Regions from separate parts of the Streptomyces sp. NPDC001700 genome, predicted to be linked through region 1. Evidence: riboswitches for the same ligand, from Rfam matches in the RefSeq annotation. Region 1 holds a riboswitch; the other holds the start of a gene.
The links. A riboswitch is a leader RNA that binds a small molecule or an ion and turns the genes downstream of it on or off. The one in region 1 is predicted to bind cyclic di-AMP.
Positions count from the first base shown of each region.

Region 2: linked by a shared signal. The riboswitch ahead of ACWC5C_RS06420 (NlpC/P60 family protein) and the one ahead of ACWC5C_RS33305 (M23 family metallopeptidase) in region 1 are both predicted to bind cyclic di-AMP.

Region 1 is NZ_JBSFGE010000024.1:87,348-95,004, forward strand. It holds gene ACWC5C_RS33290 (DUF6227 family protein) at 405-1,175, shown strand; gene ACWC5C_RS33295 (hypothetical protein) at 1,312-1,683, shown strand; gene ACWC5C_RS33300 (PP2C family protein-serine/threonine phosphatase) at 1,883-3,115, shown strand; cyclic di-AMP (ydaO/yuaA leader) riboswitch at 3,379-3,509, shown strand; gene ACWC5C_RS33305 (M23 family metallopeptidase) at 3,521-4,696, shown strand; gene ACWC5C_RS33310 (aldo/keto reductase) at 4,841-5,797, shown strand; gene ACWC5C_RS33315 (hypothetical protein) at 5,912-6,172, opposite strand; gene ACWC5C_RS33320 (hypothetical protein) at 6,411-6,716, opposite strand; gene ACWC5C_RS33325 (DUF397 domain-containing protein) at 6,721-6,930, opposite strand; gene ACWC5C_RS33330 (DUF397 domain-containing protein) at 6,995-7,204, opposite strand; gene ACWC5C_RS33335 (helix-turn-helix domain-containing protein) at 7,204-7,657, opposite strand, start outside.
Region 2 is NZ_JBSFGE010000003.1:152,176-159,832, reverse strand. It holds gene ACWC5C_RS06425 (L,D-transpeptidase family protein) at 1-310, shown strand, start outside; gene ACWC5C_RS06420 (NlpC/P60 family protein) at 360-1,559, opposite strand; cyclic di-AMP (ydaO/yuaA leader) riboswitch at 1,567-1,761, opposite strand; gene pcrA (DNA helicase PcrA) at 1,945-4,452, shown strand; gene ACWC5C_RS06410 (peptidoglycan DD-metalloendopeptidase family protein) at 4,480-6,147, opposite strand; gene ACWC5C_RS06405 (esterase/lipase family protein) at 6,332-7,189, opposite strand; gene ACWC5C_RS06400 (cobalamin B12-binding domain-containing protein) at 7,426-7,657, shown strand, end outside.

The sequences.
Region 1 (7,657 bases):
GTGGTTATTCCGCGGATTCACGGACGCCTGACTCAACGAAGGCATTCGGGAAAGGCACTGGGCGCGGACTTCGTTTCACTCGTCTGGCATAGGGCGTCCCTCATATGACAGGCATTCAGGGGCCGCGGGGCATGCCGCCTTTTCGGGAAATCCGAAAAAGCAGGGCGGAAGTGTGACGGCCCCGTCCCCGGCCCGCCGGTGTCCCGTCGATGGCTCCCAGGTATCCGGAATATGACATTCCGACTTGTTCGGCCTGTCGAACAAGTGATACATCCTGGCTCCACGACGCAGGAGTGAGTGAGGCACAAGTCCGACCGGCTGCTTCGCGGAACCATAGGCGCGGCGCGTATTCACGCCGCTACGCTAAGTACGCGAGGGAGTCACCCGGGGGCGGGAGGAGAGACGTGGGGCACTCAGGAGCGGGGGGCACCCCCGCCGAGCTGATGGACGGGCTGCTCGCCCGTGCGCAGAACGGCTTCGAGATCGGTGAGGCGGTGCTGAGCCGGGCGCGGAGCGCCCTGATGCACCAGTCCGAGCTGCGTTCCTGCCGGCAGTGCAACGAGCCGTCAGGTCCACGTGGCTATACGACGTACCGGCATGTCTTCCTGCTGCCCGACGGCAGCAGCCTGCTGCTGTGGGAGCTGGAGCACAACACCGGCCCGGACGACCGCCCGCTCTTCGAGCTGTACGCGGACGAGGGCGCCCTCGCGCTCGCCGAGCGCCGCGTCCACCGCTGCATCGGCGGCGCCCGCTGGGAGGAGCTGGACGGGTTACCGCTGTGGCTGCCGGAGCAGATGCTCCAGGCCGCCGAGCCCCCGGGGGCCCAGCGCGCGTACGTGGCGGACAACTCGGCCGACCACGCCCGCCGCGTCCTGCGCCGCGCGGAGAACGCCGACCGGCCGGGGGAGGAGACCGAGCGGCTGCTGATGACCGCCTTCGCCCATGACATCGCCCTCGCCCCCAAGCCCCGCCGCCGCTCCGGCGGCCCCGACGCCACCTGGTGCCGCTTCTACGAGCACGCCTTCCTGCTCGCGGGCGGGGACGAGATCGTGCTGTGGGAGCTGGAGCACAACCTGACCCGGGACGGGCGGCTGGTGTGCGAGGTCTACCTCGACGAGGTGTCGGCGGAGCTGGCGGCCGACCGCCACGCCCGCGCCCTCGGTGTCGACCTCTGAGGCAGCGATTTCCGAATAGTCCGACAGTGGGCCCATCGGGTGAAGTGTGTGCGCGCCTCCCCGATGTCGCGGATGTCCTTCCGTTCAATCGGAACGTGTGGTTTTCCGCGGATTCGGCTTTTCTGGAGGAAATCAAGTGAACATCGGAATGAAGGCGGCTGCCCTGACCATTGCGGCCGGTGCCCTGGTCCTGGGGGGCGCGGCTGGAGCGTCCGCTCACGGTGGTTACGGGGGCTTCGACCCGTTCGGGACGATCCAGACCAACGCGTGCGACACGGCGGTCGGCACCATCATCGAGGGCGCCGTGACCGCCCCGTCGGGCGACATCAACATCGCCTCCAACTGCATCAACTTCACCAACGGCACTGCGGCCGTCCAGAGCAACGACTGTGACACCGCCGTCGGTACGATCGTCGGCGCCGCCGCGCTCGCCCCGACGGGTGACACCACCATCGGCAGCAACTGCAGCAACATCGCTCTCGGCAACGACGGCTACGGCCGCGGCTGACGCTCACCGAGCCCTGGCGAACGCCACGGCTTCCCCTGCGGCCCCGGATGCTTGCCATCCGGGGCCGCAGTGCGTCTCCGACGCACCCACATGGCCGCCACCGACTCGCACCGCACCCCGGCACCCGGAAGCCTGATGACGGGATCACGGATAGACGGGGTCACGGATTCAGGGAAAGCGGGAGAAGCCGGTGGTGCGGGTGCGAGGGAGCAGGGCGCGTCCGGACGCCCGTACGCCCGCCGCCCCCGACTCCTCCGGCGCGGCCGCCGGTCTCATCACGGCCGAGGAGGCCGTCCAGGCCTCGCCGGGGCGCCGGCTGGCCCCGTGGACTCCCACCCTCCTCCTGCTCGGCGGCGTCGCCTTCGACCTCGCCGCCCCGGCCCCGTACACCGCCTCCCCCTTCTTCGCCGCGGCCCCGCTGGTCGCGGCCTCCCTCTTCCCGCTGCGGCAGACCATCATCACGACGGTCCTCGCCCTCACCGCCGTCTGTCTGCTGGCGGAGCTGCACGGCGTACGGGACCCGACCCAGGCGGCGACCGAGATCGCCACGGTGGCCACCGTCGCCCTGCTCGCGCTCGTGATCAACCGCGTCGTACGCCGAGGCGACCGGCGGCTGGCCTCGGCGCGCGGCATCGCGGAGGCGGCGCAGCGGGCCGTGCTGCCCGTACCGCCCGCCCGTATCGCCGGTCTCGACGTCGCGGCGCGCTATGTGGCGGCCGAGCGGTACGCCGCGATCGGCGGCGACCTGTACGCGGTGCAGGACACCCCGCACGGCGTACGGCTGATCGTCGGGGACGTCCGGGGCAAGGGGCTGCAGGCCGTGGAGGTCGTCGCGGTCCTCATCGGCGCGTTCCGGGAGGCGGCGGAGCAGGAGTCGACGCTGGAGGGGCTGGCGGGGCGGCTGGAGCGGGCGCTGCGGCGCGAGGGCGCCCGGCGGGCCGAGCTGGAGGCGTTCGAGGGGTTCACCACCGCCGTACTCGGCGAGATCCCGCGCGGCGACTCCACCCTCCGCCTCATCAACCGAGGCCACCCCGCGCCCCTGCTGCTGCCCGGCGACGGCGAGGTGCGCCCGCTGGAGCCGGAGACGGCCGCGCTGCCGCTGGGGATGGGCGAACTCGGCGGGTGGCCCGACCGGGTGACGGAGCTGCGGTTCCCGGAGGACGCCACGCTGCTGCTGTTCACGGACGGGGTGACCGAGGCCCGCGACCGGCACGGCACCTTCTACGTCCCCGAGGAGCGGCTGCGCGGCCGCCGCTTCGCCGGACCGGGCGGGTTGCTCGACGCGCTGGTGGAGGACGTAGCGCTGCACTCGGGCGGGGAGACCTCGGACGACATGGCGCTGCTCGCGGTGCGGCGCCCGCCCGGAGCGAACGGAACGACGCCGAACGGAACGACACCCCCCGCTCCGGACACGGACCGTAGCCAACCGTGACGGGCGCGCATAACGATTGACACACGATCAGCCCGCAGGAGGTTTTTGCCATCCCTTTTCAAGTGGGGTGAAACGTCCTCATCTGTCCTTCCTTGGTTACTAAGTTCATGCCAAAGCTACGCGGATTCTTCAGAAGAGCTTGGAATCATGTCGCGCTCTCTATTAACGTTCGATAACGCAGCGCGGTCGACACAGCCGTCGCAAGGGCGGCACCGTGCGCCGTCGCCGAATCCCGTTACGTGCAGCGCCAGCACCACCAGCAGCACCAGGCACTACCAGCACCAGGGAACCGGGGAACCACCACCTTGGGGTGAATCGGGTCGAACCTGACCCGTAGGAGACCTTCCTGCTCCGAACCCGTCAGCTAACCCGGTAGGCGAGAGGGAAGGAAAGGAGTGCGCCCCGGTGGCGTCCAACAGGTCCGTACTGGACGAAGCTCCGTACCGCTCGCCCGGTACCGGCATCGGCACAGCGACCGCGTACGGAGTCGGCTTCGACGCCGGAGCCGGCGCCCGACCCACGGTCGGCCTCGGTGCCGAACCGGATGAGCCGTCCCTGGGCAAGGAAGCCGTCTGGGACGAGTGGAACCCCACCGAGGAGTCCATCGCTCCGCTGCGCGGCAGGCACCGCGTCGTCAAGCAGCGCGGCGGCACCATGGCCCGCAGCGGCGCCGTCCTCGGCGTCGGCGTCATCGCGGCGGTCGGCGCGGGCGGCATGGCGACCGCCAAGGACCGTCCGGCCGCACCCATCTCCATGCCGGACCTCGCCCACGTCGCCGACGAGGTCAAGGCCCAGCTGCCCGCCGCCAAGGACCTGCCCGGCATCGGCTCCCTGATGGCCGACGACCAGGGCTCCGCCCAGCCCGCCGCGGCCACCCTCGCCACGAGCGGCGCCGACTCGGGCGAGGCGCTGCGCACCCGCATCCTCCAGCAGGCCGAGAGCCAGCAGACCGCGGCGGACGACGACCGGCGCGAGGCCGCGGCGCGGGCCGCCGCGAAGGCCGCCGCCGACGACGCCGCGAAGGCCGCGGCCAAGGCCCGCGACCTGGCGGACCAGAAGAAGGCCGAGGCCGCCGCCAAGAAGAAGGCCGCCGAGGCCGCCAAGGCGAAGGAAGCGGCCGAGAAGAAGGCCGCCGCGGCCGCCAAGGCCGCCGACACCCCCGCCAAGACCTCCACCTCCACCTCCGCCGGGTTCACCCTCCCCGTCGCCTCGTACACCCTGACCGCGGGCTTCGGCCAGGCCGGCGACATCTGGTCCGCCGACCACACCGGCCAGGACTTCGCCGCCCCGACCGGCACCCCGGTCAAGGCGGTGGGCGGCGGCACGATCACCCAGGCGGGCTGGGCCGGTTCGTACGGCTACCGCATCGTGCTCAAGCTCGATGACGGCACCGAGATCTGGTACTGCCACCTGTCGTCCATGGTCGTCACCTCGGGCAAGGTGTCCTCGGGCGAGACCATCGGCCGCGTCGGCGCCACCGGCAACGTCACCGGCCCCCACCTCCACCTGGAGGTGCGACCGGGCGGCGGCTCCCCGATCGCCCCGCTGACCTGGCTGCGCGACCACGGGCTGAACCCGTGACCCCCTGATCCGGCCGTCGCCGCGGCGACGGCCCCTCGCTCCGGCGGCTCTGGCGCTCTCTCCCCCCTTGACGCCAGGGCCGCCGGTTCTGTTTGTCCCCCGCCACCGGAATAGACGGGTCCGCCGGAGACGTTGTCGATACGTATGACTGAGACCCGCGAGAACACCCGTAAGAACATCGGCAGCCTGTCCGTCTTCCCGCTCTCCCTGGGCGGCAATGTCTTCGGCTGGACGGCCGACGAGGCCGAGTCCTTCGAGGTGCTCGACGCGTACGCGGCGGCGGGTGGCAACTTCATCGACACCGCCGACGTCTACTCCGCCTGGGCGCCCGGCAACAAGGGCGGCGAGTCCGAGACCGTCCTCGGCAAGTGGTTCGCCTCCCGTGGCAACCGCGACGACATCATCCTCGCCACCAAGGTGGGCGCCGGCGCCCCGGAGCCCCGCGGACTCTCCTCCTCCGCCATCAAGTCCGGCCTGGACGAGTCCCTCCAGCGCCTGGGCACGGATTACGTCGACCTCTACTACACCCACTTCGACGACACGTCGGTGGAGGTGGACGAGATCATCTCCACCCTCGACGAGCTGGTGAAGGCGGGCAAGATCCGCGAGATCGCCGCCTCCAACATCTCCGCCGAGCGCCTCGAGGCCTCCCTCGACTTCTCCACCAGGGAGAACCTGGCCCGCTACGTCGCCCTCCAGCCCCACTACAACCTGGTCTCGCGCGACACCTTCGAGGGCGAGCTGGCCGACGTCGCCGCCCGCCACGGCCTGGCGACGCTCCCGTACTACTCCCTCGCGTCCGGCTTCCTCACCGGCAAGTACCGCCCCGGCACCACGGTCGACAGCGCCCGCTCCACGGGCGCCGCCCAGCACCTGGAGACCGAGCGCGGCCAGAAGGTCCTCGCCGCCCTCGACGACGTGGCCGCCAACCACAACGCCGACCACGCCACCGTCGCCCTCGCCTGGCTCGCCGCCCAGCCGACCGTGGTCGCCCCCATCGCCAGCGCCCGCGTCCCGGCCCAACTCCCGGCCCTCCTGGCCTCGGTAGACCTCCACCTCACGGACCCGGAACTGAACCTCCTGACGTCCGCCTCGGACTGAGCCCTTGGGTTGTGCGCTGGGAGTCCCGGGGCGACATGCACGAGGCGTTTCTCCAACTCGCTCAGTGCATGATCCTCGCCCGGAGACTCCCAGCTTTTTACTCCTTAAGCCGCCTCAGTCCTCATCGGTGGTGTTGAAGCAGCTGACACTGATGATGACGGTGTTGTTGGCGACCGGGGAGTCGTCCCCGACGTTCCCGGTGGTGACGTCACCGTTGGTGAAGCTGATGTCGCCGGTGCTGACGCTGCACGCCTGGACGTTGGCAGGCGGAACCTCGTGGTCCGTGCCACCGTGGGCGGCCGCGGTGCCGGTCCCGAGGAGCACCAGGCTGCCGGCGGTCGCGGCCAGGAGGGCCACCTTCTTCGCGATCTGCATGATTCCTCCGTCTGAAGCGCAATCGGATGTCGACTGTCACTTCAGATTTAAGAGAAAATCATGAAAAAGTACTGCAGGAAGCGCCGGGATTGATCCACACGGCCCAAGGACTGTCCTTCCGTCACCTCCAATGGCGCAGTGACGCGCCCGCGGTGCTGCGGTGCCGGGATACCGAAGACGGTCACGGGCCGACGGATCAGGCGATGCGGATGCCCACCGACCGCGTGTCCGGACGCCCCTACGCCCCGCGCCGATCGGCCAGCACCCACGAAGCGGCGGCGACCCCACCGGCAACTCCGAAGACGGACGGCCACGCCCCGACCTTCTTCGCCAGCGGATGGGACCCGGCGAACGCGGCCACGTACAACCCGCTGAGCGCAGCCGCCGTCCCGTTCCCGGCCTTGTCCCGCCACCCCTTGGCGGCCACGGCCCCGGCCGCCGCCAGCGCGACCCCACCGAGCGGCCGCCTCTTGGTCCACCGGGCGACCCCGTATCCCCCGACCAACCCACCCGCAGCCACCAGCCCCGCCGGTACTCCAGCCATGCCGCTACCTCCCACTCCTTGGGTCAGCCCAGCTCATCCCGCCGCAGGGCCGTGACGAAGTCCCCCACGCGCCCTGCGTGAACCCGAGTACGGGCCCATCCGGACGCTTCGAGTCCCGTACGGCGGTCTCGTGGTCCGGCAGCTTCGCCGTCTCCACGCAGTTGCCCCCGCTCCCGTTGCTGTAGCTGCTCTTGTGCCAGTTGAGCGATGTCATGCGTCCACTCCTCGCATCGTTGGCGATGTAGGTACGGGACGGTCATGGTCGGCGAAACGGGGCCTCAGCCCAACTCCCCGCCCTGCACCGCTGCCACGAAGTCTGCCCATGCACGGTCCGAAAACCCGAGCACGGCCCCGCCCGGCTCCTTCGAGTCCCGTACAGCGGCCCTGCCGGGGAGCAAGGCCGCTTCGACGCATTCAGTGTTCCCGGGGCCGCTGTACGAGGACGTGAACCAGCCGCCGTCTCTCTCAGGTATGCAGGGCTCGCGCATCAGATCTCCTCACGGACGCGTTCGATGAGGGCGGAGGACGAGGCCATGTCCAGCGCCTGAGCGCGAAGGTAGTCGAACGCGAGCCGGTAGCGCTCCAGTTCCTCGTCCTTCTCCATGAAGAGCGAGCCGACGTGGATGTCGACGTACACCACGTCCAGCGACGGCTCCGCGCCGCCGAGGATCACGAAGCTCCCCATGGCCGCCGAGTGCGCGCCCTTCGCGAAGGGCAGCACCTGGAGCGTGATGTCGGGCGACGCGTTGGCCCGCAGCAGGTGGTCCAGCTGCTCCCGCATCACCTCGCGCGAGCCGACCACGCGCCGGATCACCGACTCGTCGAGGATGGCCCATAGATGCGGCGGCTTCGGCCGGTTCAGGATCTCCTGCCGCTTCATACGGATGTCGACCAGGCGCTCGACCTCTTCCGCGGACAACCGCATCTCGGAGGCGTGCTGC
Region 2 (7,657 bases), on a different contig from region 1:
GGACGGCTCACGGCTGGTGTTCGGGCCGGTGCCGGTGCGCACCGGGCGGGACAAGTACGAGACCCGCACCGGGCTGAAGAAGATCTACTGGCGGAACAAGAACCACTGGTCGACGATTTACGACGTGGCCATGCCGTACAGCCAGTTCTTCGACGGCGGTCAGGCCTTCCACTCCATCGCGGGAAGCGTCTGGTCCCCGCCCGGCTCCCACGGCTGCGTCAACATGCGCTCCGGCGACGCCAAGAAGTACTGGAGCCTGTTGCGGAACGGGGACGACGTGTACGTGTACGGCCGCAAGCCGGGCACGTAACCGGGAAACAGCGGCTGCCCGGGCACGTGGCCGGGCAGCCGCACCGGACCTATGCGGGCCGGACGCTCCCGTAGATCGGCATCTCGGTGATCGGCGCCTTCTTCACCACGTCGCCCGGCTTCGGGGCGTGGATCATCATGCCGTCGCCGATGTAGAGCCCGACGTGGCTGATGTCGTCGTAGAAGAAGACGAGATCACCGGGTTTGAGTTCGGAGGTCGAGACGCGCGTACCGGCCTTCACCTGGTCCCACGTGGTGCGCGGCAGCGAGACACCGGCGGCCTTCCAGGCGGCCTGGGTGAGCCCTGAGCAGTCGTAGGAGTTGGGCCCGGTGGCGCCCCAGACGTACGGCTTGCCGAGCTGCGACTCCGCGAAGTCGATCGCCTTGGCCGCCTTGGTGCCGGTGGTGGTGCTTCCGGAACCGGTGCCGGTGCCCGTGCCCGTGCTGGAACCGGAACCGGAAGAGGAAGCGCCGCTCGACGGCTGCTCCTGCTCCTGCCGCTGCTTCTCCTTGGCCGCCGCCTCCCGCTGCTTCTCGGCCAGCTCGGCCGCCTTGCGCCGCGCCTCCTCGTCCTTCTTCTTCTCGATCGCCGCCAGCCGCGCCTTCTCCTTGGCGGTCAGGTTGGCCAGCAGCTGCCGGGCCTGCGTGAGCTTGTCCTGGACGGACTTCTTCTTGGTCTTCAGCTCGCGCTGGGTCTCGGTCAGCGACGCCAGGCTCTGCGCGGCCTCGCGGCGCTCCTTGGCGGCCTTCGCCGCCTGCGTCTGGAAGTCGTCGACGGCCCGCTTCTGCGAACCGGCCATCCGGCTCATCAGATGGGACTGGTCGAAGAGGTCCTGCGGGTCGTTGGAGAACAGCAGGCTCGCGGCGCTCGACGTCATGCCGCCGTCGCGGTACTGGGCCGCGGCGTACGTGCCGAGCGTGCGGCGGGCCTCGTTGAGCTTCTCCGTGTTCTCGGCGACCTTGTCCAGCAGCCGGTTGACCTTGGTGGCCTGCTGCTCGGAGCGCTCCTTGGCGGAGTTGTAGTGCTGGGTGGCGGTTTCCGCCTGGTGGTAGAGCGAGTCCACCTTCTCCTTGACCGCCTCGATCGACTGCGTGGTGCCGGGCTTCGGGTCGCCCGGGGCGGCGTTCGCGGTCTGGGACAGGAGGGTGACGGAGGCGAGGGCGGCGGTGGTGAATCCGACGGCCGTGCGGCGCCCGGTGGACGAGGCGTAGGTGGGTATTCGGGTCCGCGGCTTGCGGTGCGACGCCAAGGGAGGCGCTCCTTCCGTGGACCGCCTACCGGGTTAGCTGTCGGGTTCGGGCGGTACGGAAGGTTGCCCTACGGCCGTGCGCGGGCGGGACGGTCACGTCGTACATGCCGTACGTACGTGTCGTACCGCGCAGCTCGGGCCGATTCACCCCATGTTGCGTTGTGGGTCCCCGGCTCCGGGCGCTTTGCGGCGTGGCCGGACTCGGCGGAGGCCGCCCGGGCCGACGCGGTTCGCCGACGGGTGTACGGACTGCCTGAGGGAGGACCGTAGCCAACTCGTGGGGCTCCTGTGAAGGCTGTTGGCCGATATGCCCGAAACCGTTTCGTGACATCCATATGCGGTCCATGCGTAGGCTGTCAGTGCGGCCGCCTAGACTCGGTGAGCGATGAGCAGCCTCTTTGACGACAGCTTCCTGGCGAATCTCGGGCCTCCGGACGAGGAGCCCCCGCCGCCCGAGGATTCCGCACACCCGGGCCCGGCCGATCACTCCGGCGGTGATCCCGGCGGCGGTTCCGGCGGTGAAGAGGTGCCGCACCACCTCTTCACGGGCGCCTTCGACGCGCCGGTGCCGAGCGGCGCCCCCAGAGAGGCGTACTACCGGGACGGCGCGCCGCGCCCCGCCATCGACCCGGCGGCGCTCCTGGAGGGGCTGAACGAGCAGCAGCGGGCCGCCGTGGAGCACACCGGCTCGCCGCTGCTGATCGTCGCGGGGGCCGGGTCCGGCAAGACCCGGGTGCTCACCCACCGCATCGCGTATCTGCTCGGCACCCGCCATGTGCACCCCGGCCAGATCCTCGCCATCACCTTCACCAACAAGGCGGCGGGCGAGATGAAGGAGCGGGTCGAGGAGCTGGTCGGCCCGCGCGCGAACGCCATGTGGGTGATGACGTTCCACAGCGCGTGCGTGCGCATCCTGCGCCGCGAGTCGAAGAAGCTGGGCTTCACCTCATCGTTCTCGATCTACGACGCCGCCGACTCGAAGCGGCTGATGGCGCTGGTGTGCCGGGATCTCGACCTCGACCCGAAGAAGTTCCCGCCGAAGTCGTTCAGCGCCAAGATCTCCAACCTGAAGAACGAGCTGATCGACGAGGAGACCTTCGCCGGGCAAGCGGCGGACGGCTTCGAGAAGACGCTCGCCGAGGCGTACGCGATGTACCAGTCGCGGCTGCGCGAGGCCAACGCCCTCGACTTCGACGACATCATCATGACCACGGTCAACCTGCTCCAGGCGTTCCCGGACGTCTCCGAGCACTACCGCCGCCGCTTCCGGCACGTCATGGTCGACGAGTACCAGGACACCAACCACGCTCAGTACACGCTGGTGCGCGAGCTGGTCGGCACGGACACCGAAGACGTGGCGGCCGGGGAGCTGTGCGTCGTGGGCGACGCCGACCAGTCGATCTACGCGTTCCGGGGCGCCACGATCCGTAACATCCTCCAGTTCGAGGAGGACTACCCCACCGCGCGGACGATCCTGCTGGAGCAGAACTACCGCTCCACCCAGACCATCCTGAGCGCGGCCAACGCCGTCATCGAGCGCAACGAGAACCGCCGCCCGAAGAACCTGTGGACCGAGGCGGGCACCGGCGCCACCATCACCGGCTACGTCGCCGACACCGAGCACGACGAGGCCCAGTTCGTCGCCGACGAGATCGACCGGCTGACGGACGCGGGGGACGCCCGCGCCGGGGACGTCGCGGTCTTCTACCGCACCAACGCCCAGTCCCGTGTCTTCGAGGAAATCTTCATCCGGGTCGGCCTGCCGTACAAGGTCGTCGGCGGCGTCCGCTTCTACGAGCGCAAGGAGGTCCGCGACGTCCTCGCGTACCTGCGCGTGCTGGCCAACCCCGAGGACGCCGTACCGCTGCGCCGCATCATGAACGTGCCCAAGCGCGGCATCGGCGACCGCGCGGAAGCGATGATCGACGCGCTCGCGTCGCGCGAGAAGATCACCTTCCCGCAGGCGCTGCGCCGCGTCGACGAGGCGTACGGCATGGCGGCCCGCTCGGCGAACGCGGTCAAGCGGTTCAACACGCTCATGGAGGAGCTGCGGACCATCGTGGAGTCGGGCGCGGGCCCGGCGACCGTCCTGGAGGCCGTGCTGGAGCGCACCGGCTATCTGGCGGAGCTGCAGGCGTCCACCGATCCGCAGGACGAGACCCGTATCGAGAACCTCCAGGAGCTGGCGTCGGTGGCGCTGGAGTTCGAGCAGGACCGGGGCGAGGAGAACCCCGGCACGCTCGCGGAGTTCCTGGAGCAGGTCGCGCTCGTCGCCGACTCCGACCAGATCCCGGACGAGGACGAGGAGGGCGCCGGGGTCATCACGCTGATGACGCTGCACACGGCCAAGGGGCTGGAGTTCCCGGTGGTCTTCCTCAGCGGCATGGAGGACGGGGTCTTCCCGCACATGCGCGCGCTCGGCCAGACCAAGGAGCTGGAGGAGGAGCGGCGGCTGGCGTACGTCGGGATCACGCGCGCCCGCGAGCGGCTGTATCTGTCCCGGTCGACGATGCGCAGCGCCTGGGGCACGCCCGCGTACAACCCGCCGTCCCGCTTCCTGGAGGAGATCCCCGACCAGTACGTGCAGTGGCGGCGCACCGGGCCCGCGACCCCGTCGGCGACGATGGGCGCCATGACGTCGGGCGGCGGGGGAGGGCTGTCGTCGTCGCGTTCGCGGGGCGGGTCCTCCGCGTCCGGTTTCGCGACGCGGCGGGCGAAGGACCGTCCGGTGGTCTCCCTGGCCATCGGGGACCGGGTGACGCACGACTCGTTCGGGCTCGGCACGGTGGTGGCCGTGAAGGGCGCCGGGGACAACGCGGAGGCGACGATCGACTTCGGCGGCGAGAAGCCGAAGCGGCTGCTGCTGCGGTACGCGCCGGTCGAAAAGCTCTGAGCGTTTGGGTTTGGTGGGCGGGGGCGGTTAGTTGGGGTTGATTCCGTGGCTCTGCAGCCACGGCGTCGGGTCCACGGCCTCCCCGCCGCCCGGGTGCACCTCGAAGTGCAGATGCGGGCCGGTGGAGTTGCCGGAGCTGCCCGAGTAGGCCATGACGTCCCCGGCCTTGACGGTCCCGGAGCGGATCTTGGTGCTGCTGAGGTGGCAGTACCAGGTCTCCGTGCCGTCAGGAGCGGTCAATATGACCATGTTGCCGTAGGCGTCGTTCCACTGCGTCCGCACGGTGCCGTCGGTCGCCGCCATGACGGGCGTGCCCTGGCTGACCGGGAAGTCGATCCCGGTGTGCAGGGACATCCAGTTGATGCCCGCCTGGCCGTAGCCCGCGCTCAGCCCGTGCTGTTCCACCGGCAGCGCGAACTTCGGGCGCATCGCCTCCTTGCGCGCCGCCTCCGCGGCCTTGCGCTTCTTCTCGGCCTCTTGGCGCTCCTTGAGGTCGATCCGCTCCTGGGTACGGCTGGCGCGGTCCCGGAAGTCGTTGACTCCGTCGTCGACCCCGGCGAGCCGGGTGTCCATCTCGCTGTTGGCGACGGATGCCTTGACGGGCTGTACGTCGGGCGCCGCGGCCTGCGTGGTCGTGTCGTCCTTCTTGTCGCTGGACATGCCGCTCACGGAGGCGGCGGCCACGGCGGTGACGCCGAGCGCGCAGACGGAGGGGACGGCGACGGTGAGGAGAGCGGAGCGCTTGGGGCGGGCGGGCGCGCTGCGGCGGCGGGAGCGGCTGCCGGAGCGGGTGGCGGTGACGGGCGCGGCAGCGGGGACGGGCGGCGGCGTGATGTCGGCGACGGGCTCGGGGTCCGCCAAGTCGGGATCGGGTTCCGGCTCGGCGACGGCTTCGAAGACGGCGGTCTGCTGCTGCTCGTCGTAAGGCTGCTCGTCGTACGGCTGCTCGTCGTACCGCAGCTCGCTGTACGGGAGCCCGTCGTACGGCGATTCGTCGACGGTGGCGTAGGCCGAGGTATCCCAGAACTGGGTCTGCCCGGTGTCGACGCCGGAGGTGTCGTACGCGGCGCTCTGACTGATGACGTCGTACGCGCCCGTGTCGTAGTGGCCCGAATCGGCCTGTCCCGTATCGAACTGCCCGGTGTCGAACTGCCCCGTGGCGTCGTACGCGCCCGTGTCCCACTGGGGCTGATGCTGATGCGCTTGCTGCGACTGGGTGTCCCAGGCGCCGACGTCCCAGTGGCCGCCGGTGTCGTCCTGCCGCTGGGTGGGGACGTCGGTGGGCAGGTGATAGCCGGAGGCGGCCCACATCGCGGTGGTGTCGTGAGCGCCCGTGTCGTAAGCACCGGTGTCATAGGCGCCGATGTCATGGGCGCCCGTGTCGTACGAGCCCGTGTCGTAGGTCCCGGTGTCGTACGGGGTGCCGCCGCTCCACTGGGTCGCGTCGTACTGGCCGCTGTGCCCGCCGTGCGGGTCGCCCTGGCCGTCCCCGTAACTGCCCGGGAGCGAGCCGAAGAGCGGATCGGCCTCACCGTACGCGGCCCCGAGGTTATCGAAGCTGCCGGTGGGGTAGCCGTCATACCCGGCGTAACCGTGCGCTGTGCCCTGCTGCTGGCCGTAGGCCTCGTCATAGGAGTACGAGGCGTCGGGAGCAGGGACGGCCGGGGTTGCCCCCGACGGGTGACGGTCGTTCACCACCAACTTCTCTTTCGCCTCGGCTGCAGGAGAATTAGCGGCGACTGTACCCGGCGGTACGCGGGAGCGACAATCTTCAGCAAGTTTTGGGCTGCACAGGAAAGGGCATTTGGACCTCTTTCGGTTGACTGTGCGCCCACTCTTGGCCCGGCGTTCGACGGTTGTTCGGCAATTTTCGGTCGTATCAAGCGACCGAGAAGGCGCCCGAAGTGTCCGTCGGCGTGGCATTGGCGGCGTCCAGCGCCTCCCGGATCCCGGCGGCGACGGCCGAGTGCACCGGCAGGGCGAGATGTCCCACACCGCTGACCCGGATGTTGCGGAAGATCAGATCTGGATGGTCTATGCGGGCGACTTCCGCCGGGATCATCAACTGATCCACATCGCTCCAGAAAGAAACGAAACGCGTACGGCATTCGGGGGCAGGCTGCCTCAACTCCGTTATCACCTCGGAGTTCGGGCACATCTGACGCACGAGCGGATGTGCGGACAACAAGGGCGCGACGCGGGTGCCGGAGTGCGGGGTGCCCAGCGTGACCAGGGAGTGCACGCGGACGTCGCCGCCCAGCCGCTGCACGTAGTAACGCGCGATCAGCCCGCCCAGGCTGTGCCCCACGATGTCCACCTGGCTGTGGCCGGTGCGGGCCAGCACGTCCTCGACATGGCGGGCCAACAGCGCGGCGGCGGTGCGGAGGTCGCAGGTCAGGGGCGAGTAGTTGAGGGCCTCGACATGCTGGCGGCCGTTGCGGAGGAGGGAGCGGCGCAGCAGTACGAAGACGGAGCGGTTGTCGATGAAGCCGTGGAGGAGCAGCACGGGGCGGTGCCCCCGGAGGTCGGGTGGGGGCGTGGCGGGTGGACGCTCCTGGCGGAGGCCGGTGGGGTAGAGGAGAAGGTGCCCGGCGAGGATTGCCAGGTCGAGCGCGAGAGCCCGAACCCGACCGCCGCTCCCGCTGCATACGAGGCCCACGCGACCGCCCCCTTTGTGCCCTGTGCCCCTGTGCCCTTGTGCCATGCGGGTAGCGGGTCGATGACCGCGCCGTCGCACCGCGCGGCGCCATGCCCATGCCATGCCGCCGTCCATGCGGCTGCCGGGCGGCGCTGCGCGGTGCGACGGTCCCCGCTGCGGCTCCCCTTGGTGGCCGGCCCAAGGTCGAACGTGTCCCAGGTGTGATTTCCCCCTCGCCGCACATCGCGAAACTGCCGGGTAGGGGATGCTTGCGGGAAGCTGGACATAACGTTCGTTCACGCGGGTGCGCGCGCTGCTAGGGCTTGGAGGCTGCGATGGGTGTGACCGGTCCGATCCGTGTGGTGGTGGCGAAACCGGGCCTCGACGGCCACGACCGCGGCGCGAAGGTCATCGCGAGGGCGCTGCGCGACGCGGGCATGGAGGTCATCTACACCGGCCTCCACCAGACCCCCGAGCAGATCGTCGACACCGCGATCCAGGAGGACGCCGACGCGATCGGCCTCTCGATCCTCTCCGGTGCGCATATGACCCTGTTCGCCAAGGTGC